3 regions of the Brucella sp. NBRC 12953 genome follow, and region 1 is predicted to be linked to each of the others. Evidence: predicted binding sites of a transcription regulator. Region 1 holds the regulator's gene; each other region holds the start of a gene.

Region 1 (7,773 bases):
AAGTAAGCTTTGATCTGTGGAATGTGGGGAGAACCTCTCCCCACATTCTTCTTCTTTTGCGCATGTCGTTTAGGACGAGCGCATTCGCATGGACATTGTTGTGCTGGTTCACAGCATTTGTCTTAGTTTTGGGGCAACCGGGGAAATTGAATGTCCTTCTTTCTGGTTCTCGTCAGTGTTGTTGCAATCGGACTGATCGGCTTTTTCATTGGCCGTCAACGCGCCGTTGCACTCAATAAGGCGCAACCTGCAGCCGGATCAGGCGCAGGGGTAGAGAAAATGCATTCCCGCCCGCATTATCATGGCTGGTGGGTTTTCCTCGTTTCGGCTCTGCCCGCAATTCTGTTTCTCGCGGTTTGGGCGGTCGGTACGTCGGTTTATCTTGATCATACGGCAACCGCCCGTATGCCTGAGGCTGTTGAGGATGGCTCCTATTCAGAGCGCAGCTTGCAGCTCGGTATGATCCGCAGCCTTGCCGATGGTATCGTAAAGCTGACACCCGCCGAAATCGAAAGCTTCCCGCAGACCTATAAGGATGCGCGCGAAGTTCTCGGCTCAAAGGGCGTAGCACTTGCTACTGAAGGTCAGGACTATATGGTCCCGATCGCTCTCTTCCTTGAGCACGCCAACAAGATTTCTCACACGGTCGGCAGCGTTATTGCGCTGGTGATTGCCATAGCAGGCCTCGTTTTCGGTCTGTCGGGGATCAAACGCCGTACGCGCGCCCGTAATAATGTCGAGCGCATCGTGCTGTGGGGGCTCGTTGCCTCCTCCGGTATCGCGATCCTGACGACCATCGGCATTGTTTTCTCCGTTCTGTTCCAGACGGTTACTTTCTTTCAGTCTATCGCTCCGATGGATTTCTTCTTCGGTACGGTTTGGGACCCACGCTTTGCAGCTGCAGGTTCTGGTGGTGAAGTCGGTCAGTTTGGTCTTATCCCGCTTCTGGCCGGTACGCTCTACATTGCTTTCGTGGCCATGCTGTTTGCAGTGCCCGTCGGTCTGTTCTCCGCGATCTACATGGCCGAATATGCGTCGCCGAGAGTCCGTACCGTTGTTAAGCCGCTGCTTGAACTTCTGGCTGGTATCCCGACCATCGTTTACGGCTTCTTCGCGTTGATTACGGTAGGCCCGTTCCTGCGTGATCTCTCGGCTGCCATTGCAGGCGGTCAGGGTTTCATCATGGCGCAGAGCGTGCTGACGGCAGGTCTCGTCATGGGTGTGATGCTCATCCCGTTCGTGTCGTCGCTGTCTGATGACATCATCACATCGGTTCCGCGCTCGCTGCGTGACGGTTCGCTCGGTCTTGGTGCAACGCGTTCGGAAACGATCAAGCGTGTTGTTCTTCCCGCTGCACTTCCGGGCATCGTCGGTGCTCTTCTGATGACAGCATCGCGTGCAATCGGTGAAACGATGATCGTGGTTCTCGCAGCCGGTGTTGCAGCGCGTCTTACGGCCAATCCGTTTGAAGCCATGACCACCATTACGGTCAAGATCGTCAACCAGCTGACCGGCGACCTTGAATTCGACTCGCCGCAGACGCTTGTTGCCTTTGCGCTGGGTATCACTCTTTTCGTCCTGACGCTGATCATGAACATCTTTGCGCTCTACATCGTTCGCAAGTACCGGGAGCAGTACGAATAATGACCGATTCAACTTTCAATGCTGCTGGGAATGCCGTCGCAACACCCCAGCGCCGCGATATCGGAATCAAGCGTCGCTACGCTGCTGAACGCCGCTTCCGCCTCTATGGCATCGTTGCCATTGCGATTGGCGTATTCTTCCTTTGCGCGCTTCTGTTTTCGGTTTTCTCGAAGGGCTACACGGCGTTCGGACAGACGACGATCTATCTGCCGGTCAAGCTTGACGAGCAGGTTATTGATCCGGGCAACAAGCGCGCGACCGATCCGAATGTGCTGATTACCGCAAACTACCCGCTTCTGGTCCGCAACGCGCTGGCTGAGAAACTGGGTGTGGCATCGACAGATCGCGCGCAATTGCGTGAGGTTGGCCGTTTCTTCTCTGACGGTGTTCGCGTTCAGCTTCGCCAGATGGTGATGGATAATCCATCGCTTATCGGGACTACGCAGACGGTTCCGGTTCTTGCTGCTGCTGATATTGATTCTGCTTATAAGGGCCAGATCGATCTGTCGGTTGCCGAGGCAAACCGTAAGGTTTCTGACCGCCAGGTCGCCTGGATTAAGACGCTGACCGATGAAGGCATGATGAGCGAGGCTTTTAACTGGGGTCTGTTCACCAATGGTGCGTCCAGCCGTCCTGAAACCTCTGGTCTGGGTGTCGCGCTGGTCGGTTCCTTCTACATGATGCTGATTGTGTTGGTTCTTGCACTGCCTATCGGTGTCGCTGCTTCGATCTATCTTGAGGAATTTGCGAAGAAGAACCGCCTTACCGATCTGATCGAAGTCAACATCAACAATCTGGCTGCTGTGCCATCGATTGTGTTCGGTCTGCTTGGTCTTGCAGTCTTCATCAACTTCTTCAACCTGCCGCGTTCAGCCTCCATTGTTGGTGGTCTGGTGCTGACATTGATGACATTGCCAACCATCATCATCGCAACACGTTCGGCACTTCGCGCTGTACCACCATCGATCCGTGCGGCGGCTTTGGGGCTAGGTGCTTCGAAGACGCAGATGGTTTTCCATCATGTGCTGCCGCTCGCGGCACCTGGTATTCTGACCGGAACGATTATCGGTCTGGCTCAGGCTCTTGGTGAAACTGCACCGCTGCTGCTGATCGGTATGGTGGCCTTCGTTGCCAATATGCCGACAACCCCGATGGACCCTGCAACTGCTCTGCCTGTGCAGATTTTCATGTGGGCCAATGAAGCCGAGCGTGCCTTTGTAGAACGGACATCAGGCGCTATTATCGTCCTGCTCCTGTTCCTAGCAGTAATGAATATTGCAGCAATTATTCTGCGCCGCCGCTTTGAGCGCCGCTGGTAAACGGGAGAGAAATGATGAATCTCATGACTGAACGATCTCTCGAAAAAGCCGTAGGAGAAAAGATGAACACCAACGCCCCCTCCGTTAAGATGCGCGGTGACAAGGTCTGCGTGTTTTATGGCGAGAAGCAGGCTCTGTTCGAAGTCGATCTGGAAGTTCCGGAAAAGATGGTCACAGCGCTGATCGGTCCTTCGGGTTGCGGCAAGTCTACCTTCCTGCGTTCGCTTAACCGCATGAACGACACCATCGAAGGTTGCCGCATCGCGGGCAAGATCACGCTCGACAACGAAGACATATACGATCCGAAGATCGACGTTGTTGAATTGCGCGCTCGCGTTGGCATGGTGTTCCAGAAGCCAAATCCGTTTCCGAAGTCGATCTTTGAAAACGTCGCCTATGGCCCACGTATTCACGGCCTTGCCCGCAACAAGACCGATCTCGAAGAAATCGTTGTCACCAGCTTGCAGAAGGCCAGCCTCTTTGAAGAGGTCAAGGATCGTCTGCATGATGCCGGCACCGGTCTTTCCGGTGGTCAGCAGCAGCGTCTGTGCATCGCGCGCGCTATTGCCGTCAGCCCTGAAGTGATCTTGATGGATGAGCCTTGCTCGGCACTCGATCCGATCGCGACCGCCAAGGTTGAAGAGCTGATCGACGAACTGCGCCAGAACTATACCATCGTCATCGTTACACACTCCATGCAGCAGGCCGCACGCGTTTCGCAGCGTACTGCCATGTTCCATCTGGGCAATCTGGTGGAAGTGGGCGATACGGACGTGATGTTCACGGCACCGACCGAAAAGCGCACGCAGGACTACATCACCGGTCGCTTTGGCTAATTAATTGGAACGGGAGCGGCGGCTGGTTTGAAAACAAAGCTGTTTGGCTTCCCCGCAATTTACATTGAGGTCTATTATGGCGTCTCAGCATACTGTTAGCGCTTACGACGAAGAACTGCAGTTCCTCACGCATAAGATCGCCGAGATGGGCGGTCATGCAGAGCGCATGGTCGAGCAGTCCGTTGCAGCGATTGTCAATGCCGACAATGCACTTGCCCAGCGTGTTATCTCCGACGATCTCATCCTCGATGCAAGTGAGCGCGAGATTGATGATAAGGCCGTGATGATTATCGCCAAGCGCCAGCCAATGGCTGTCGATCTGCGTGAAATCATCGGCTCGATCCGCATCTCTGCCGATCTGGAGCGCGTTGGCGATCTTGGCAAAAATATTGCCAAGCGCGTTGCTGCAGTTTCGGAATCTCGCCAGCCGGTCAAGCTCTATCGCGGCCTTGAAACCTTGGCTGAGCTGGCTCTCACCCAGCTCAAGGACGTGCTCGATGCCTATGCAACGCGCTCGGTACAGCAGATCAACGTCGTTCGCGACCGCGATGACGAAATTGACTCGATGTACACTTCGCTGTTCCGCGAGTTGTTGACCTACATGATGGAAGATCCGCGCAATATTTCCGCCTGCACGCATCTTCTGTTTTGCGCAAAGAACATCGAGCGCATTGGCGATCACGCAACCAACATTGCTGAGACGGTCTATTACATCGTGACCGGTCTGCAAATGCCTGCGGAGCGCCCAAAAGAAGACCTGAGCCACGGTATCGTCGTGGACGAGGCGCGTAAATCCTAAGAATATCTGGCACCGCATTCGTGCGGTCCAGATGCCTGCATGAATATGAAAAACGCGACGGCACGCGGTCGATCGGGGGCTTGTATCTTCCGCTGCCTCAAGCGCATCCCAAAAAGTGCGAAGCGATTTTGGGAAGTATATGCGATAAAAACAAGTGCTTAGAGCATGATCCAATTTAGTCGGATCACAGGCGCTCTAAATTTTGGATAGGAAATACTGGATGTCACAGGCACCCAAGATTGCTGTGGTTGAAGACGAAGAAGCCCTGAGTGTACTCCTGCGTTATAACCTCGAAGCCGAGGGGTATCAGGTTGATGCGATGCTGCGCGGCGATGAAGCCGAAATCGCACTTCGTGAAAATGTGCCGGATCTTCTTATTCTGGACTGGATGCTCCCTGGTGTCTCCGGGATCGAGCTGTGCCGCCGTCTGCGCCAGTGGCCGGAAACAGAGCGTCTGCCGATCATCATGTTGACCGCACGCGGTGAAGAAAGCGAACGCGTTCGTGGCCTGAGCGTGGGTGCCGATGATTATGTCGTCAAACCTTTTTCGACACCGGAATTGCTGGCTCGCGTCAAAGCCATGCTCCGTCGCGCCAATCCGAGTGTGCTGTCGCATGTGCTGAAAGTCGGCGATCTTGTTCTCGACCGCCAGCAGCATCGCGTCTATCGCAAGGAAAAGGAAGTCCGTCTCGGACCGACAGAATTCCGCCTGCTCGAATATTTCATGATGTCACCGGGCCGTGTCTTTTCGCGTAGTCAGCTACTCGATGGCGTCTGGGGGCCAGACATTTATGTCGATGATAGAACAGTTGACGTGCATGTCGGACGTCTTCGCAAGGCGATCAACGTTGGTCGCGCGCTTGATCCTATCCGCACGGTACGCGGTGCTGGATACTCATTCGGATAACCAAATCTCGATTTGCAGAACCCTATACAAGCGGCTCGTTGCTGAAAATGCGACGGGCCGTTTTGCATAATGGGCAAGAACGTTGCGACTCAGTTCCGACCTTCCGATTCGGAATTCAATATCCACAACGTACCAAAACGGCCAGTATCACACGATGTTACAATGATCGTGACAAAGTTGAAGATCCGGCGAAATCGAGGTCAAAAGCAGCATCGAAAAAGCTTAAAAAGACGCTTGCGTAAAATCTTGAAACATCGGCGAAATAAGGCAGTGATGTGGCCTGTATTTCAGCAAATTGAATCGCGTTAAATCAATAACTTATAAGATTTGCTAAATTACGTTAAGGATTTGTTAATAAATTTAAGGGGTTTGTGGGGAAAATTAAGCTCTGGATTCGGGTTCAATCTGCCTCTGTTTTGGAGGTGTCGTGACTTTTGGAATTTGACCATTCGCCTTTTTTTGGCCTAAAAATTCTAAAACCTTGAATGCAATGAGTGACAGCAGAACGTTTATTTTATGATTTTCGTTCTATTTGGCTGGAGCGCCGGGCATCTTAGAAGGATGTGCAAAGGCTGCTCTGTTAGTTCAAATCTGCTGCATAGTTTTATGCGGTGGCACCACAGCCAGGTTTCAAACGCCTTTTGCGGGGCGGAGGCCAGGTTGGATCAGTTAAGGGTCCTAACTATGAGACTGAGCCGTTGACGCGCGCTTCGAAATGGAAATTGCCCGCTATTCTCGGGCTGCTGGTTGCGCCATTTTTGGTGACGGGTTGCACGACGACCAGTGGCACGACCAAAACCAAAACCGAAAAGACGGCGGCGGCTAGCCACGTCAAGACAGTCAATGGCGTCAAGACTTTCACATACACCGCCAAAGACCGCGAATGCCTCGAACGTGCGATGTTCTTCGAATCCAACCGTTCAAGCCCCGATGGTCTGATGGCCGTTGGTACGGTCGTGATGAACCGCCTCGCTTCGGGTAGCTATCCGGATACGATCTGCGGCGTTGTTGGTCAGAAGAACCAGTTTGCGCCCGGCGTTCTGACACGCAAGATGAATTCAAAGGCTATGCCTGACGTTCAGGCAACAGCCGATGCTGTTCTTAAGGGCAAGCGTCATCCTTCACTTAAGAACTCGATGTTCTTCCACACGGCTGGCTTGAAGTTCCCTTACCGCAACATGCATTACGTGCTGGTTGCTGGCGGAAACTCCTTCTACGAAAAGCGTGGTCGCGATGGCGAACTGGAAAATCCGGTTCCACAGACCCCGTACAATCTGGCCTATGCTTCTACTCCACAGGCACCATCCATGCCTGAAGGTCCGTTCTACAACGTAACCGACCAGCAGGATGCGACTGTTCCGCAGGCACAGCCAACAGTGCAGGTTGCGTTGGCTGAAGCAGCGAAGACGACAGAAACCCAGCAGAATGGCGGCGTCGGCCCACAGGCTCGTGGTGATCGTTTGGCTGCTCTGCCTGTCAAACCAGCTGAAAAGCCGGTTATGACACAGGTGGCAAGCTATCAGCCGACATTTGATGAAACGGCTCCTGCTGCGGAAAATGTATCTCTCGGCTATACCGCCGATAAGAAGCATGTCGATGCAATCGGCGCGATGCTTCTGTCGCAGGAACGACCGGAATCACCACTTTAAAGCTGACTTAAGCACATAAAAAAGCGCCCGATAGGGCGCTTTTTTATTATTTTGCCTGCACTGGTACGGGTCGATAAACAGGCTGATAGATAACCATGGGCATATCATAGAAATCAGGTCTGTTCTGCCAGGCACGACGATCCGCACGGCGGTCAAGATCAAGCTGCAACAGGCAGTTGGAAAACGCATCGGATTTTTGTTTGAAACCATAGCTGCGGCAGGTCTGTTCGTCTGCTGCGCGGCGCTGTTCGGGTGTCATAGTTTGACAGCCTGCAAGCAGGCCCGCCAGACCAAGGATAATAAGCACGCTTTTCTTCATAGCCGTTGCTCTCATTGAGTAAAAGTTTCTATCGACCGCGATCTAAATATAGCGCAGTGGCGAGAAAAAGCGTGGTGAAATTAAGTCATCTTGCCCAGCTCATCCTGAAAAATGCGAAGCAGTTTTCAGACACGATGTGCGCCAAACAAAGATTGAGGCGCTTATCTGGTGCAATCAGATTGAAAAGCGCTCTAAACTGCCGTTGATTCTTTCAAACACGAGGCTCGCAGCCATATGGCACATGACAATAACGCTCCCGTCATCGATCCGGTAAAACTCGAACGTCTGGCCGAAGTCGCC
Region 2 (7,773 bases), on a different contig from region 1:
GCCTTTCAACCATGCTTTGCGGGCATGAACCCAAAGCGCATCTGCGCCCGCTTGAAGCACCTGATCTGAAACGGCATCAAGTGCAGCTTCTGGATCCTGGTCATCAACGCCAATCCGGCACTTCACCGTGACCGGCACAGAAACAACCTCTTTCATGGCCGCAACGCAACGCGCAACGACATCGGGTGTCTGCATCAGGCAGGCGCCGAACGTTCCCGATTGAACGCGATCAGACGGACATCCGACATTCAGATTGATTTCGTCGTAACCGAAACCTTCGCCGATGCGTGCCGCTTCCTGCAATTTTACGGGATCAGAGCCACCGAGCTGCAAAGCAATAGGATGCTCGGTATTATCAAAACCCATGAGACGGTCGCGCGGGCCGTGGATCGCGGCGTCAGCCACAACCATTTCCGTATAAAGCAGCGCATGTTTGGAAAACAGGCGATGAAAATAGCGACAATGCCTGTCCGACCAGTCGAGCATTGGCGCGACGGAAAACCGATAATCCGGATAGTTGCGATTTTTATCTGTTATTTCAGTCATTTAAACAACAATCCTGAGAATGCGATTCACGCCGCTATTCGTTCTCGTCTTTTAGAGGTGGTGTCAGGTGGCGCAAAAAGCCACAAAGATGGCAAATGATCAAGTTTTGTCGCCAGATCCAGCACTCTCAATATAGGTGGCGCATCTGATTTTTCATACTCACGCTATGACAAACGCGATTCATCCGTCGAATACTGTGACTTTGCTCGCATTTCCGCATTATGATCTCTGGCGAACAAACCCACCCGATTCTTGGCCCACAATTGGCATGAAATTCCGAGGACCTTATTTTGACCGATCTGTCCCCCTTCGATAAGCCGTTCGACGCCTTTCTGTTTGATATGGACGGCACTGTGCTTAGCTCTATTGCTGCAACCGAGCGCGTCTGGGGCCAATGGGCCATCCGTCATGGCATTGATCCGGTAACATTTGTTCCAACAATTCATGGCGTGCGTGCGGTCGATACTGTCCGTCGGCTCGGCTTGCCACATCTTGATCCAGATACGGAAGCTAAAATCCTGCTTGATGCGGAAATGGCAGATCTTGATGGTATCGTCGCGATTGAAGGCGTGCTGGACTTCCTGAACTCGCTACCCGAAGACCGCTGGGCAATCGTAACCTCTGCGCCAATCGAGCTGGCTCGCCGTCGCCTTCAGGCTGCTGGCCTTCCAATGCCAAAAACAATCGTCTCCGCGGAAGATGTTCAGCGCGGAAAGCCAAGCCCTGAATGCTTCCAGCTGGGTGCCAAGCGGCTTGGCTTCGATCCGCACAATTGTCTTGTGTTTGAAGATGCGCCTGCGGGCATTGTTGCCGGCGAAACTGCTGGCGCACGCGTCGTTGTCGTGACTGCCACACATCCGCATTCACCAGAAACATCGCATAAGAGCATCAACAGCTATAAAGAGTTGAAGCTGTCAGTAGATGATGAAACAGGAATACTTTCGCTGGCAGACGCCACTATTTGATATGATGAGAATGGCGCGTTAAGAGCGACCTTTGTGCGCCCAACAGGGCGCACGGCTCTCTAGAGCATTTCCTGTTTTGATTGAACCATTGGAAATGCTCTATCCATTTGTTTTTACGCGCATCTCGTTCCGAAAACCGCTTCGCACGTTTCGGGATGCGCTCTAGATCACGCGCCGTCCTTCACGCCAAACAGTACGGATGATCGGCACATGCTCGGCAATCTGCACACGCACCAGATCGCCACGCTTACCAATAGCAATTTCGCCTCGGTCCTGAAGACCAACGGCCTTCGCGGGGTTGCTTGAAACGAATTTGATTGCTTGTGGGAGCGTGATTGCATCCATCACGTCAGCCATGAAAAACGCCGATTGCATCATGCTTGCCGGAATATAATCCGAAGAAATGATGTCGAGATGACCCGCTTCGGCCAGTTCTCGCGCCGAAACATTGCCGGAATGCGAACCGCCACGCACCACGTTTGGCGCGCCCATCAGAACAGACATCCCGGATTCTTTCGATGCCTTTGCGGCCAGATGCGTGGTCGGAAACTCAGCCACGCGAATGCCCTGCTCCGTTGCTTCTGCAACATGATCCACTGTTGCATCGTCATGGCTGGCAAGGACAATGCCACGTTCCGTGCAGGCATTGGCAATCGCTTTGCGCGTCGATGCCGAATATTGCTGCGATTGCCCCATGCGCTTTTCGCAATAGCGAATGAACTCTTCTTCCGAGACCTTGAGCTTACTCATGTAATAAGATTTGTAGGTCTCGATATCCGTGAACTGGCGTTGTCCGGGTGCATGATCCATCAGCGACACAAGCTTGACCAGTGGGTGAACGCCAAAGCGCTCGAATGCGCTCAAACAATCAGGCGCTGAAACCTCGCAGCGCAAATGCAGAAAATGATCCGCACGCAAGCGCCCCGCTTCCCGACCTTCAGCAATTGCCGAAGATAGCTTGCGCATATCATCGATACCCGTCTGCGCCTCCTGATCAAAGCCGATCCGTAATGCATCGAAAACGGTCGTAATACCGGAAGCCGCAATCTGAGCATCGTGGGCCTGAACTGCTGCAATCGGGTTCCAACGCACCTTCGGGCGCGGTGCATAATGGCCTTCCAAATGGTCGGTGTGCAATTCCACCAGACCGGGTGTCAGATAATCGCCTTCCATATCTTCGCCAGATACGGACGAACCAGACGTGATATCGACAATAATGCCATCAACGATTTTAACGGTGCCGATGATAACTTCATCAGGCAACACGATATTTGCATTTTTAAGAACTGTTTCCGTCGTCATTCTTCAAGGCCTCCCCACGGCCCGCGAAGACCGTTTCGACACCTTATTACCACCCGTCAGCGGATGCAGCGAATGAATCTCGAACGGTGCACCTTTTTCTGGTTCAACGAACAAAGCCAGATTGGCTACCTCGACCTGATCCTCCAGCACGGGTGCAAAAAAATCGTCGAGCGTGCGCTCCACCTGTGAGCGCTGCTTCTCATCCACCGGACCGGTGAGCGTCATATGAAAGCGGAACTCGTCGAACACATAAGGGTAGCCCCAACGGTCAAGATTCTGCCGCTGCGCTTCGCTCAGACGCTCTGGACGGCGTTTGGCGATTTCCGCGTCACGCAAAGGCGCACGAAAACGATCAAATGAGACTACGATGTCATTGGCGAGCTGATTGAGCTCCGCAACCGGTTCTTCAGGCACAAGTGCGAAGAACGGTCCAATGCCCTGCAGTTTCAAACGTGGGATAATAAACGGTGCGCTTGATGACGCAAAATACATCAGCGCCGAAAGCAGATCGCTCTCCTGATATGCCTCATCCAGCCGGAAAGGCGCTTTCAGCGTCCCATGAAAACCATAACGACGCGGCTCTTCGGTCAATGCTGCGACATCTTCTGCGGCGAGAGTGCGAATCGCCGGAACCTTTACCGCCTCACCGCTAAACGCGCTGCGCCCAAGCCAGTTTGCAGCCACTTTAAGAAGCGCATCGCCCGACGGCGGCGTGAAATAAATCGCGTAACGCATAGTGATTCCTCTTTTGGCGCGATGCTTACACGCGGAATGTGGCAAGTCGATAAAGGGTGGATGACATCGGGATTTTACATCACGGCAAATTGGTATAGGCCTACGTCCGGTTAAAAATGAGGAGATGACTATGGGTGGTTTTGCGTCGATCGGTGAGTGCATGATCGAGCTTTCAGGCAATGATGGCGATCAATGGCGCATGGGATATGCCGGCGACACGCTGAATACGGCCTGGTACATGCGCGCTCTGACCGAGCAATCATACCCCGTGGACTACGTCAGTGCCTTCGGTGAGGACGATTTCTCGCAGAAGCAACGGGCATTCCTTGCTTCCAATGGCATTGGCATTGCGCAAAGCCCGGTCATTCAGGGCGTACACCCCGGGCTTTATGCGATCACACTCAATGGTGCGGAGCGCTCATTTACCTATTGGCGTAGCGATGCCGCTGCAAAGCGCCTTGCAAGCGACCGTCAGGCGCTGAAGGCCAGCCTTGCCGGGCGCGACATGATTTATTTCTCCGGCATTTCGGTAGCAATTGTGTTTGCAGAACACCGGGAAACGCTTTTTGAAACCCTGCGCGAATGCCGCGCGGAAGGCGCGCTTATTGCTTTTGACCCCAATTTCCGTCACCAGCTTTGGCCAGATCGGGAAGAAGCGAAAAAGATCATCAGCGAAGCAATGACGATCGCGGATATTGCCCTGCCGACCTTCCCCGACGAACAGGCACTATTTGGCGATGAAACCGCTCAAGCCTGCGCTGATCGGTTGATCGGATTGGGTGTGAAGGAAATCGTGGTCAAAGACGGCACCGAACCTGCGCTCATCATTGCCGATGGCAGACAAACGCTTGTTCCGTCGGTGAAAGCCAATGCCGTTGATACGACAGGCGCTGGCGACAGCTTTAACGGCGGTTATCTTGCTGCACGCCTCGAAGGCCTGTCACCTGTCGATGCTGCCCACAAAGCCCACGCAGTTGCGGCTCGGGTCGTTGAAATCCGCGGCGCGCTTGCTCCCATGGAAACAGCGCGCGCCGCTTATTCAGCGTGATTTAATCCCGCGAAAAAGTGAAATGGCTTGTCTGGGCGTAAACTTCGCCCGGACGGAGAATTGCCTGCGGCACGTATGGATATTCGAGAGAACCGGGCCAGACCTGCGGCTCAAGGCAAAAACCTGCATGTTTGCCGTAAGGCTTTCCGGTCAGGCCAATGCAATCATTCGCCATCGTATTGCCCGCGTAGAACTGAACACCGGGTTCTGTCGTCTCGATATCAAGCCTAATCCCTGAGCGAGCTCCTTTAACGGAAGCGCATGGCCGTAACGGGCCGCGCGCAGCCGTCATGCAGAAATTGCTGTCATACTCGACCTGTTTGCCGTCCTCTTCGAAACGGATAGGGCGGAAATCCCGGAAATCATAAGCCGTTCCTTTGACCGGCAAAACACGCCCATCAGGAATCAGTGCCTCATCGACCGGCATATAGGCATCAGCCTCAATCTTGAGCTGGTGATCGAGAATATCGCCTTCGCCGCCGTCGTCGAGGTTGAAATAGCTATGATGCAAGAGATTGCAGACTGTTGGCTTATCGGTCACTGCTTCCAAACGCACAATCAATGTGCCTTTTGCGTTGAGCATATAAGTGCAGCTCACGTTGAGATTACCCGGAAAACCCATCTCGCCATCGGCCGCAAGCGTCGCAAGTGTCACGAACTCAGCACCTGAGCCGGTGATTTTCCAGACACGATTTCCGAGACCTTTGCTGCCACCATGCAGATTGTGGATTCCCTGAAAATTCGGCTCTACCTCATAGACCTTTCCGTCGAGCACAAAGCGCGCATTGCGGATGCGGTTGGAAAAACGGCCGGCAATCGAGCCTAAATGGGGCGAATGCGCCGGGTAATCCGCAAAGTCACGATAACCTATGACCAAAGGAGCATCATGCCCTTCCATGCGGAGATCCTGTATGGATGCGCCCCATGTAATGATTTTTGCTTCAAGTGGACCGTTTGCGATCGTAAGCCGATGAACCGCCTGCCCGTCCGGTGCATTTCCGAAAATTTCCGATGTCACTTTGTTCGCCCGTTTTGATGCATTTATGAGAGCCGCATCAAGCCGTATCATTCGAGCCTGCGCAAGAGGCATTCGCAGCAACACTGCCCCTTGGAATGCATTTTGATCTGAGTGCATCAAATCAGCGCGTTATACCAAGGGCGTCTCAAGATGCTGGCGCTATCCACGCCTTGAAAAAATTCAATCGCCACTCGGGGTTAAACATCTCTATTTGAAGAATAATCTTATCGATACCCGCTTCACCAGGATCAAATTACGACCCGATTTTATTCGGGAATACAGAAACAAATAAATATTATTCCGTCACATGATAGTTTAAACTAACCATATTAAAAATACTTACTTTATCTTCATTATATAAATTAGGAATTTTAGCAATGAAGGAAAATTTCCAAAAAGTTATACCCTATATTTTTAGTGAAGAAGGTGGCTATGTTGACAATCCTCGTGATCCCGGCGGCGCCACGAATATGGGAATTACTCTGTCTACACTTTCCGCATGGGAAGGCCATACAGTTTCGGCTGCCGACGTGAAGAGCCTTTCAAGCTCGACCACAACGAAAATCTACCAACAGCAATTCTGGAACAAGATCGACGGTGACAGTCTTCCGTCAGGTATTGATTATGCTGTGTTCGACTTTGCTGTGAACTCCGGCCCCGGAAGAGCTGCCAAAACATTGCAGGCCACCCTCAACATGCCCCAGGATGGGGTCATTGGCGTCAAAACGATTTCCGCCCTTTCCGGCCGCTCTCCCGAGGCGGTTATCAATGCGCTTTGCGATGCTCGTGCCGCCTGGCTTAAAGGATTGTCCACAGCTTCGACATTTGGCGCGGGCTGGCTGGCCCGGGTTGAACGGGTTCGGTCACGCGCATTGATGCTGGCAGCGACACCAACCGTAACAGAATTTGCAAAACCGAATGCCAACGCTTCACCCAAAGCAAAGCAATGTGATACGGCAGTTAAGACTGTGCTTAAACATCCGGAAGCACTGGGAACTCTGGGAAGTGCGGCATCAGGTCTCGCAGCCATTGCTTCCGGCAATGGACCGGTACAATATGCGCTCGCGATTGTAATGCTTGCCTGTACTGCGGTCGGGCTTTGGTACTTCATAAAGCGAGTAAGAAGCGAACCGTGAACAACTCTTTTCCAACAATATTTCAAAAATTTGTAATTCGCTTTATGTTGCGCTTCGCGTAGCAGGCACCTTATATGCGCAATTAACGCTCTGGCTATTGTGAAAGCAATATGACTTTCCCTATCGCCGGAAACACGCTAGACACGCGCAGATACTCAGACGCATGCCTGTTGAGGCATCGCCAAGAATAAAGGAATCGAAACTTGTCCTCTACTTTTGACAAAGTCGCCGACATCATCGCCGAAACCAGCGAAATCGACCGTGACACCATCACGCCGGATAGCCATACCATCGACGATCTTGGCATTGACAGCCTCGACTTCCTCGACATCGTATTCGCTATCGACAAAGCTTTCGGCATCAAGATTCCGCTGGAACAGTGGACGCAGGAAGTGAACGAAGGCAAGGCTCCGACCGAAGAATACTTCGTTCTGAAGAACCTCTGCGCCAAGATTGACGAGCTGGTCGCAGCCAAGAAGGGCTGAACAGCCACGCAAGCTGACGGTATTGAAGGGTGAACATCCGTGTTCGCCCTGATTCCGTTTCTGGAACAAGCAAGCATTCTTGAGCACAGCATTTACGGGCAGACCGAACCATGCAGAGCAATAAAGTCGTCATAACCGGCATTGGCATCATCTCCTCGCTAGGCGAAGGACTGGATGCGCATTGGAACGCTTTCTCCAAGGCAGGTACTGAACCTCGCCTCGAAAAAGAAAACTTTGCGCCTTACACAGTTCATCCGCTTGGCGAAGTCGACTGGGGTTTGCAAATCCCCAAGCGTGGCGACCAGCGCCAGATGGAGACATGGCAGCGACTTGGAACCTATGCGGCAGGCCTGGCGCTTGACGATGCAGGTATTAAAGACGACGAAGCGCTTTGCGCAAGCATGGATATGATCGTGGGTGCCGGTGGCGGCGAGCGCGACATTACTGTCGATATGCAGATCCTCGAAGAAGGTCGCACCAGCAACAATCGCAGTGTGATGCTCAACGAAAAGCTGTCGACGGAGCTGCGCCCTACCCT
Region 3 (7,773 bases), on a different contig from region 1:
TCAAAGTCTATCCGGCCGGTTGTTTTGTACTGGCCAATGGCAGCGAAATTCTCGGTTACGGCATCAGCCATCCATGGCAACTCGATTCGGTGCCTGCGTTGAATTCGATTCTCGGTGAGCTGCCGAAGGAAACGAGCACCTATTATATTCACGACATCGCACTTCTACCGGTGGTCCGCTCAGGCGGGCAGGCATCGCGTGTGGTCGAACTGATGGCCGCTCAGGCAGAGCGGGATGGTTTCGTCACCATGGCTCTTGTTGCCGTTAATGGTTCTCAGGGATTCTGGGAGAAAAAGGGCTTTGTTACCCGTGATGTGACCGCGCTCGAAGAAAAGCTGAAAGGCTATTCGGACGAGGCGCTCTATATGGTCCGCGCTGGCTAAGAGGCGTTTTGCCGCGAAATAGCCCTATTCTTGACACCGCTTAGCCACGGTTTTCCACGTTTTGCGAGCCGTTTTCCCACGTTTTCGTGAAAATATTCGCATTTTCTGCATGAAAGAGTCGCGCAAGCGTGATTGAGTCTGTATAGAGACGAGGGATCAGCACCCCGCGTTTCATTGACGGGGTTTGCTTGCGATCCTTGGGTTATATTTACGGCTGAGATGCCGTACCGAGGAGTTTTCTCAATGGCGAATGTAGTTGTCGTCGGGTCGCAATGGGGCGACGAAGGCAAGGGAAAGATCGTGGACTGGTTGTCCGAGCGCGCCGATGTGATCGTGCGCTATCAGGGCGGTCATAACGCGGGTCATACGCTTGTCATCGATGGCGTCAGCTACAAGCTTTCGCTTCTGCCATCCGGCCTTGTACGCGGCAAATTGAGCGTGATCGGCAATGGTGTTGTGGTCGACCCGCACCATTTCGTCATGGAAGTCGAAAAGCTGCGCGGCCAGGGCATCGAAATCACCCCTGAAGTTCTGCGTATTGCAGAAAACGCACCGCTTATTCTGTCCGTTCATCGCGAACTGGATGCGATGCGTGAAGGCGCTACCGAAGGCCTCAAGATCGGCACCACCAAGCGCGGTATCGGCCCTGCATATGAAGACAAGGTTGGCCGTCGTGCGATCCGCGTCATCGATCTGACCGAGCCGGACACCTTAGAGCCAAAGGTTGAGCGTCTGCTTGCTCACCACAATCTGCTGCGTCGCGGCATGGGCCTTGAGGAAATCGCGGTTGCGACCATTCTTGAAGAGCTGACCTCGGTTGCAGACAAGATTCTCCCTTATATCGATCAGGTCTGGCGCGTTCTCGACGAACGCCGCAAGGCTGGCGACCGCATCCTTTTCGAAGGTGCGCAGGGCGCGCTTCTTGATAACGACCACGGCACCTATCCGTTCGTTACCTCGTCCAACACTGTTGCCGGTCAGGCAGCTGCCGGTTCGGGTCTTGGTCCGACAGCAATCGGTTATGTTCTCGGCATTACCAAGGCTTACACCACTCGCGTTGGTGAAGGTCCGTTCCCGACCGAACTCAACGATGAAATCGGTGAATTCCTCGGCACCAAGGGCCATGAATTTGGCGTGGTGACGGGTCGTAAGCGTCGTTGCGGCTGGTTCGATGCCGTTATCGTTCGTCAGACGGTTCGCACTTCGGGCATCACCGGTATTGCACTGACCAAGCTTGATGTTCTCGACGGTCTTGAAGAAATCAAGATCTGCGTGGCCTATGAGCTTGATGGCAAGCGCATCGACTATCTGCCATCCTCGATGGGTGCCCAGGCCCGCGTGAAGCCGATCTATGAAACGCTGCCGGGCTGGTCGGAAACGACAGCTGGTGCACGTTCGTGGAACGATCTTCCAGCGCAGGCTGTCAAATATGTCCGCCACATCGAAGAGCTGATCGGCGCGCCGGTTGCAATGCTTTCGACGAGCCCTGAACGCGAAGACACGATCCTCGTTACCGATCCATTTCAGGATTGATTGATCTGAACTTCGGTTCTGCAAAAATAAAACACCCGGTTTGTCATCATGGCGGACCGGGTATTTTTTTAAGGTTTTTTCGCGATCATTTTGAAAGCGTTCACTTAATCGTTGCCGCAACCTTTGCTTTCCATCGATTATTGTGATTATTGAGACATTTACTGCATTTCGAACTCGCGGAAACTGGGTAAAACGGCATGGCGGATTTTGTAGCGGTTCTGAAAAAGACAATCGATGCGCAGGCAGACAAATCGCCTGAACTGCGGCAGCGTGTCTATGCAAAGGCACGCGCGACGATTGAACAGAAGCTTGTGACGGCGAATGCCTCGCAAGTTGTCGCTGTTCGCCAGCGCAAAATCCTCGAAGACGCTATTGAAGAAGTTGAAGCCTTTTATGCGCCTCCAGCTTCCCAACCGGCTTTTGAAGAACCCCAGACCGATCCGTTGGAAGATTTTCTGCACGAATCAACGCGTGCGGCAAACACATCTTCTTATGCAGATCGCGAACCGCAGATCGCAACCGAGCCCCGCTACTCGGATGATGACCATGACAAAGAAGATGAAGCATCGCAGGTTCAGCCCGGTCGTCGCGATGACTGGGGAGTGGAACGCGACCAGAATCGCGCAGACGAAAAGTCCTTTGCACGTCGCGGTGAATATACCGAACGCAGCAGCCCGAAGGAAAAGCGTTCCTACAAGGGGCTAATCATCGGTCTTATTGCTGTACTCGCTCTTGGTGGCGCAGGCTATGGCGTTTGGGCAAACAAGGACAAGCTTCAGGAGCTGGCATCAAGCCTTGGTCGCAGCGACGCACCGGCAAGCGGCGATAGCGGTACAGCGCAACAGCCGGACGGGCAAACGCCTCCGGCGGGACAGACTGCAGGCTCCGAACAGCCGCAGACGGGCGAGACACAAACCGGTCAGCAGCCGTCAACGCCTGAAGAACAGAAGATGACGCAGCGTCTGATGCCGGATGGCAGCGAAGTCGATGACGGCCCATCAGGCGGTCAGAACGGTTTGGGTGAAGGCAAATCAACAGCGGCTTCAACGCCTGGTGCCGAACAAACCAATACCCAGAATCAGCAGCAGCCTCAGCAGGCCGTGGCCGTTGGCCAGCAGGCGCTGCTTTATGAAGAACGTGGCGGCACGGAATCAGGTTCTGTTGAACGCGGCAATGTCGTCTGGTCGGAAATTCAGGAAAGCCCGAGTGAGGGTGAACCTGCAGCCCCAGCTATTCGCGCCAGCGTGACCATGCCTGACAGCAAGGTTGAGCTGAAAATGACGGTCCGCAAAAATACGGATCAGTCGATTCCAGCGAGCCATCTGATCGAAATGGTCTTCACCGTTCCAGATAATTTTGCCGGCGGTGTCGTCGATAATGTGCAGCGTATAACGTTCAAAGATACGGAACAGGCAGCTGGCAATCCGCTGATTGCAGTTCCTTCCAAGATTGCGGATAATTTCTTCATTATCTGGCTTAATGACGCAAAGACTGCACAGGACACCAATCTTTCGCTGATGCGTCGTTTGCAGTGGATCGATATTCCGATTTCCTATCGCAATGGCCGTCGCGCACTGATCAGCCTTGAAAAAGGTGTTCCGGGCGAGAAAGTCTTCAACGACGTTCTGGGCGCAAGCTAAACGAGACGAAATAAAAAAGGCCGCTTTGAGCGGCCTTTTCGTTTCAGCGATATACGCTTGATTATTTCTTTTCAGAGAAAGCCTTGATCGCCTTGGCTACTTCGTTTGCTGCGGTTTCAGCAGTATCGAAGCCGCCGAGTTCAACGGACTTGCGGCCTTCAGGCAGCTGCTTGTAAACGCGGAAGAAAGCTTCAAGGCGCTGCTGCTCGATCTTTGGCAAATCGGCAATTTCCTTGATGTTGTCGTAGGTCGGGTCGATCTTCGAGGTAGGGACAGCGACGATCTTATCGTCGGTCTCGCCGCCATCGATCATTTTAAGAACGCCGATTGGGCGAACCTTGATGATTGCGCCTGGAACGATTGGTTCGCGGGTGTAGACGAGCGCGTCGAGAGGATCGCCGTCGCCTGCAAGCGTGCTGGTGATCGAGCCGTAATTGGCCGGATAGACGACTGGCATCGACTGATAGCGATCCACAATGATGTGGCCGGTCTTGTCGTTGATTTCGTATTTGGTGAAGCTGCCCTGTGGGATTTCAATGGCAGTGAAGAATTCTTTTCCGTCCTGCTCTTTCTGAGGATAGTCCAGATAAGAGACATATTCAGACGCAGATACAGCAGTGGCAGCAGTAAGAGCGAGCGTTGCAGCAAGCAGGAGCTTTTTCATTGGGAGACCTTCAGGCTTCGGTGAAACACGTCACGTTGCCTAAAGCCATTCCATTACAGTTATTTGACGGTTTTTTATCGGTTGGATGACAGGTTGCATCGAATGATGCTTAGGCGGTTCGAAACCCGATCCTGTATGAAAATCAGACTTTGTTTTTCTTGATACATTTCAAAAGCAAACTGCCGCAAAACGGTTTCCCACTTTGCGGCAGTAGAAGGTCTGAAAATTATCAGTTTCAGGCGTGAGCTTCCTCGACATGGTTCAACGCCTTCTGCTGTTTGAAAGCTGCAGCCTTGACGGCAGCCTGTACTTTTTCAAAGGCACGCACTTCGATCTGGCGCACGCGTTCACGGCTGATGCCAAACTCGCCGGAAAGATCTTCCAGCGTCATTGGGTCTTCCGAAAGGCGGCGGGCTTCAAAGATGCGACGTTCACGTTCGTTGAGCGTGTCCATGGCCTGTTCAAGCAGCGAGCGGCGGCTTTCCAGTTCGTCCTGCTCGATCAGAACCTGTTCCTGGCTGCTGCTATCGTCAACGAGCCAATCCTGCCATTCGCCCGATTCACCTTCGCTTGCGCGCAGTGGCGCATTGAGCGAAGCGTCACCCGACAGACGGCGGTTCATGGACACCACTTCGTCTTCGCTAACCTTCAGCTTGGTCGCAATCTGCTTGACCTGATCCGGGTTGAGATCGCCATCGTCCAGCGCCTGAATCTTGCTCTTCATCTTGCGCAGATTGAAGAACAGGCGCTTCTGGTTGGCAGTCGTACCCATCTTCACAAGGCTCCACGAACGCAGGATATATTCCTGGATCGAAGCCTTGATCCACCACATCGCATATGTGGCCAGGCGGAAGCCGCGTTCCGGCTCGAAGCGCTTGACTGCCTGCATGAGACCGACATTGCCTTCGGAGATGACTTCGCCAATTGGCAAGCCATAACCGCGATAGCCCATTGCAATCTTCGCGACGAGGCGAAGATGGCTGGTCACCAGCTTGTGTGCGGCTTTCGGATCAGTGTGCTCGTGATAGCGCTTCGCCAGCATGTATTCTTCCTGCGGCTGAAGCATTGGAAAGCGGCGAATTTCTTCCAGATAACGGGTTAGGCCACCGTCACCGGATGTGATGCTTGGGAGATTAACCTGGGCCATAGAGCACCCTCCTTTATAATTTCAGGCTCCCTTTTGGCGAACCTGTCACGCTGGCTGCCTCCTGCACTTCCATCGTGAGCTTACATATATAGGTATGATTTTGGCGAAAACACGATCCTTAACCCCATGAAACAATGTGTCACTAGAATGTGAACAGTTGCCCAAGCTTAAAGGGCTGCACCAAATGGGCTGCAACCTTTTAAGATACCGTGTTTCCGCCCTGAAAATGCAATTTTTACAGGTCGTTTCATGCAGTGTGAAACTGCTAGATTTATCAGTATTATATAGAGTGCTGGCGGAAATTTTCCAGAAGCTGCTCCATATCTTCGGGTACATCCGCTTCAAAACGCATGATTTCTTCCGTTGTCGGATGGGTGAATGCCAGCAAAAAGGCATGTAGCGCCTGACGATGGAAACCCTGCACCGCGTTTTTCAAGGGCTCAGGCAGCTTGTTTGCCTTGGTCTTGTATGCGCTGCCATAATCCATGTCGCCGACGAGCGGATGGCCGATATGAGCCATGTGGACTCGGATCTGGTGGGTGCGTCCGGTCTCAAGGCGGCATTCGACGAGCGAGGCCAAGGCTGTCGCATCTTCGCGCGGGGCGAATTTTTCAATCGTCGAATAGTGTGTGATGGCATGGCGCGCATCTTCACGTTCTTCGTTGACGACTGCCTGTTTGGTGCGGTCGCGATGCGAGCGGCCAAGATGGGCGTCGATATTGCCCTGCGGACGCTCGGTCATGCCCCAGACAAGCGCGAGATAGGCGCGTTCCAGATCGCCGGTACGGCCATGATCTGCAAACTGCTCGCTTAAATGCCGATGGGAATGGTCGTTCTTGGCAACGACCATGACGCCGCTGGTATCCTTGTCGAGACGGTGAACGATGCCCGGACGGCGGATTCCTCCGATGCCGGACAAGCTATCGCCACAATGATATATGAGGGCATTGACGAGCGTTCCCGTCCAGTTGCCGTTGCCCGGATGGACAACCAGGCCTGCGGGCTTGTTGATGACGATGAGATCATCGTCCTCATAGAGAATATCCAGCGGGATGTTTTCGCCTTGCGGGTCGGCAGGTTCAGGCTCTGGCAGCACGACGGTAATCTTCATACCTTCGCGCAGCTTTTGCTTTGCACCACTGGCAGGGACATCATCGATGGTCACATGGCCATCAGCAATCAGGGACTGGACGCGACTGCGGGAGAGTTCCGGCCCCAATGCTGCGGCCAGCCACTGGTCTAATCTTTTGCCTGCAGCATCGAGGTCGGCAATTAGTTCTTTCAATTGTCTCTTCCCTTCGTTATCACGCGCCCACGCGGGTGCATGAACCGGAGTCATTTAATGCAGGATCCACACTATCCCCGATATCAGAATCAGCAGGATTCCGGATATCAGGACTATCAGCAGGGCTATTATCCGGAAGAGCAACAGCCGGAACCCCCGCTTGATCCAGCGATGGAGAAAGTCCGTCGCAAGATGATCCGTCTGCTTGCGGTTTCCATCGGTGTTATGTTGATTGGTCTTATGGCTGTGCTTGTCGCAGTTGTCTACAAGATCAATCGTGCTCCGGACGCAACAGAGACCGAAGCTGCCCGTTCCGACATTCCAGGACAGGCTGCAATTGCACCCCCTCAGCCGGAACCAGTCAAGTTGATCGAATCGCAGATCGAACTTGCACCGGGCACACGCTTGTTGTCGCAGAGCCTTTCTGGTCAGCAGCTTTCGCTGGAAACATTGCTGCCGGATGGCGGCACGGAAATTATCGTTTACGACTATCGCGAATCTCGCATCGTTGGCCGTATTAAACTCGGCAATGTCGAGTAATCGATGAGTTTGAGGGCGGCAGCGATGCCGCCTTTTTCAATTTTAGCATATTATTGTGCTCTTGATTGCACTCGGGCCTTTTCAGGCTTATATCGGCAGTAGCTTTTGCTCCGCGCCCATCGTCTAGCGGTTAGGACGGCGCCCTCTCACGGCGCAAACAGGGGTTCGATTCCCCTTGGGCGTACCAATCATCCAGACAGTTTCAATCAAACCTGCTGAATTGCAAATTGATATGACGTCAATTTGTGGCAAACATGCACGCGCACTTTTTGAGATGCCTGATGTCTCTAGCATTCCATCTCAACGTCGCTTAATGAAATAAGTAACTGATAATGTTTGCGACAAATCTACTCCCGATTAAAGACAGGTCGACACAAGTCGAACCGCTAGAATACTGAGAGTGAAAAAATGCGTCTTACGAAATACGCCTTTATCTTAAGCGCCGCTTTGGGAATTTACGCACCCTTGCAGGTTCCGGCACTGGCTCAGGCCGGGTTCGACTGTGGTAAAGCTTCGAGCGCAACGGAAAAAGCAATTTGCTCCAAGCCGGATATTGCCGAAGCGGATCGCGCGATGTCGCT

What was found. The regulator PhoB, encoded in region 1, activates phosphate uptake and scavenging genes when phosphate is short. The targets are predictions, from matches to a motif close to TGTCATNNANCTGTCAT.
Positions count from the first base shown of each region.
Region 2: a site for PhoB is predicted at 3,598-3,614, ahead of ABWV94_RS02135 (DUF1045 domain-containing protein). Genes of this name have one in related genera too.
Region 3: a site for PhoB is predicted at 4,273-4,289, ahead of ABWV94_RS18835 (inorganic diphosphatase). Genes of this name have one in related genera too.

Region 1 covers NZ_BAABSV010000002.1:470,720-478,492, reverse strand. Annotated here, with positions in the region: gene ABWV94_RS06150 (PstS family phosphate ABC transporter substrate-binding protein) at 1-6, shown strand, start outside; gene pstC (phosphate ABC transporter permease subunit PstC) at 151-1,644, shown strand; gene pstA (phosphate ABC transporter permease PstA) at 1,644-2,963, shown strand; gene pstB (phosphate ABC transporter ATP-binding protein PstB) at 3,026-3,799, shown strand; gene phoU (phosphate signaling complex protein PhoU) at 3,876-4,598, shown strand; gene phoB (phosphate regulon transcriptional regulator PhoB) at 4,819-5,505, shown strand; gene ABWV94_RS06120 (cell wall hydrolase) at 6,204-7,154, shown strand; gene ABWV94_RS06115 (hypothetical protein) at 7,201-7,473, opposite strand; gene ABWV94_RS06110 (aminopeptidase) at 7,708-7,773, shown strand, end outside.
Region 2 covers NZ_BAABSV010000001.1:420,451-428,223, reverse strand. Annotated here, with positions in the region: gene dusA (tRNA dihydrouridine(20/20a) synthase DusA) at 1-546, opposite strand, end outside; gene ABWV94_RS02145 (HAD family hydrolase) at 837-1,511, shown strand; gene ABWV94_RS02140 (alpha-D-ribose 1-methylphosphonate 5-triphosphate diphosphatase) at 1,674-2,813, opposite strand; gene ABWV94_RS02135 (DUF1045 domain-containing protein) at 2,817-3,548, opposite strand; gene ABWV94_RS02130 (sugar kinase) at 3,679-4,596, shown strand; gene ABWV94_RS02125 (aldose epimerase family protein) at 4,598-5,614, opposite strand; gene ABWV94_RS02120 (glycoside hydrolase family 108 protein) at 5,992-6,750, shown strand; gene ABWV94_RS02115 (acyl carrier protein) at 6,954-7,235, shown strand; gene ABWV94_RS02110 (beta-ketoacyl-ACP synthase) at 7,346-7,773, shown strand, end outside.
Region 3 covers NZ_BAABSV010000008.1:173,841-181,613, forward strand. Annotated here, with positions in the region: gene ABWV94_RS18820 (GNAT family N-acetyltransferase) at 1-383, shown strand, start outside; gene ABWV94_RS18825 (adenylosuccinate synthase) at 627-1,916, shown strand; gene ABWV94_RS18830 (transcriptional regulator) at 2,114-3,556, shown strand; gene ABWV94_RS18835 (inorganic diphosphatase) at 3,618-4,220, opposite strand; gene rpoH (RNA polymerase sigma factor RpoH) at 4,456-5,367, opposite strand; gene ABWV94_RS18845 (RluA family pseudouridine synthase) at 5,648-6,706, opposite strand; gene ABWV94_RS18850 (hypothetical protein) at 6,710-7,192, shown strand; tRNA gene ABWV94_RS18855 (tRNA-Glu) at 7,305-7,379, shown strand; gene ABWV94_RS18860 (lysozyme inhibitor LprI family protein) at 7,601-7,773, shown strand, end outside.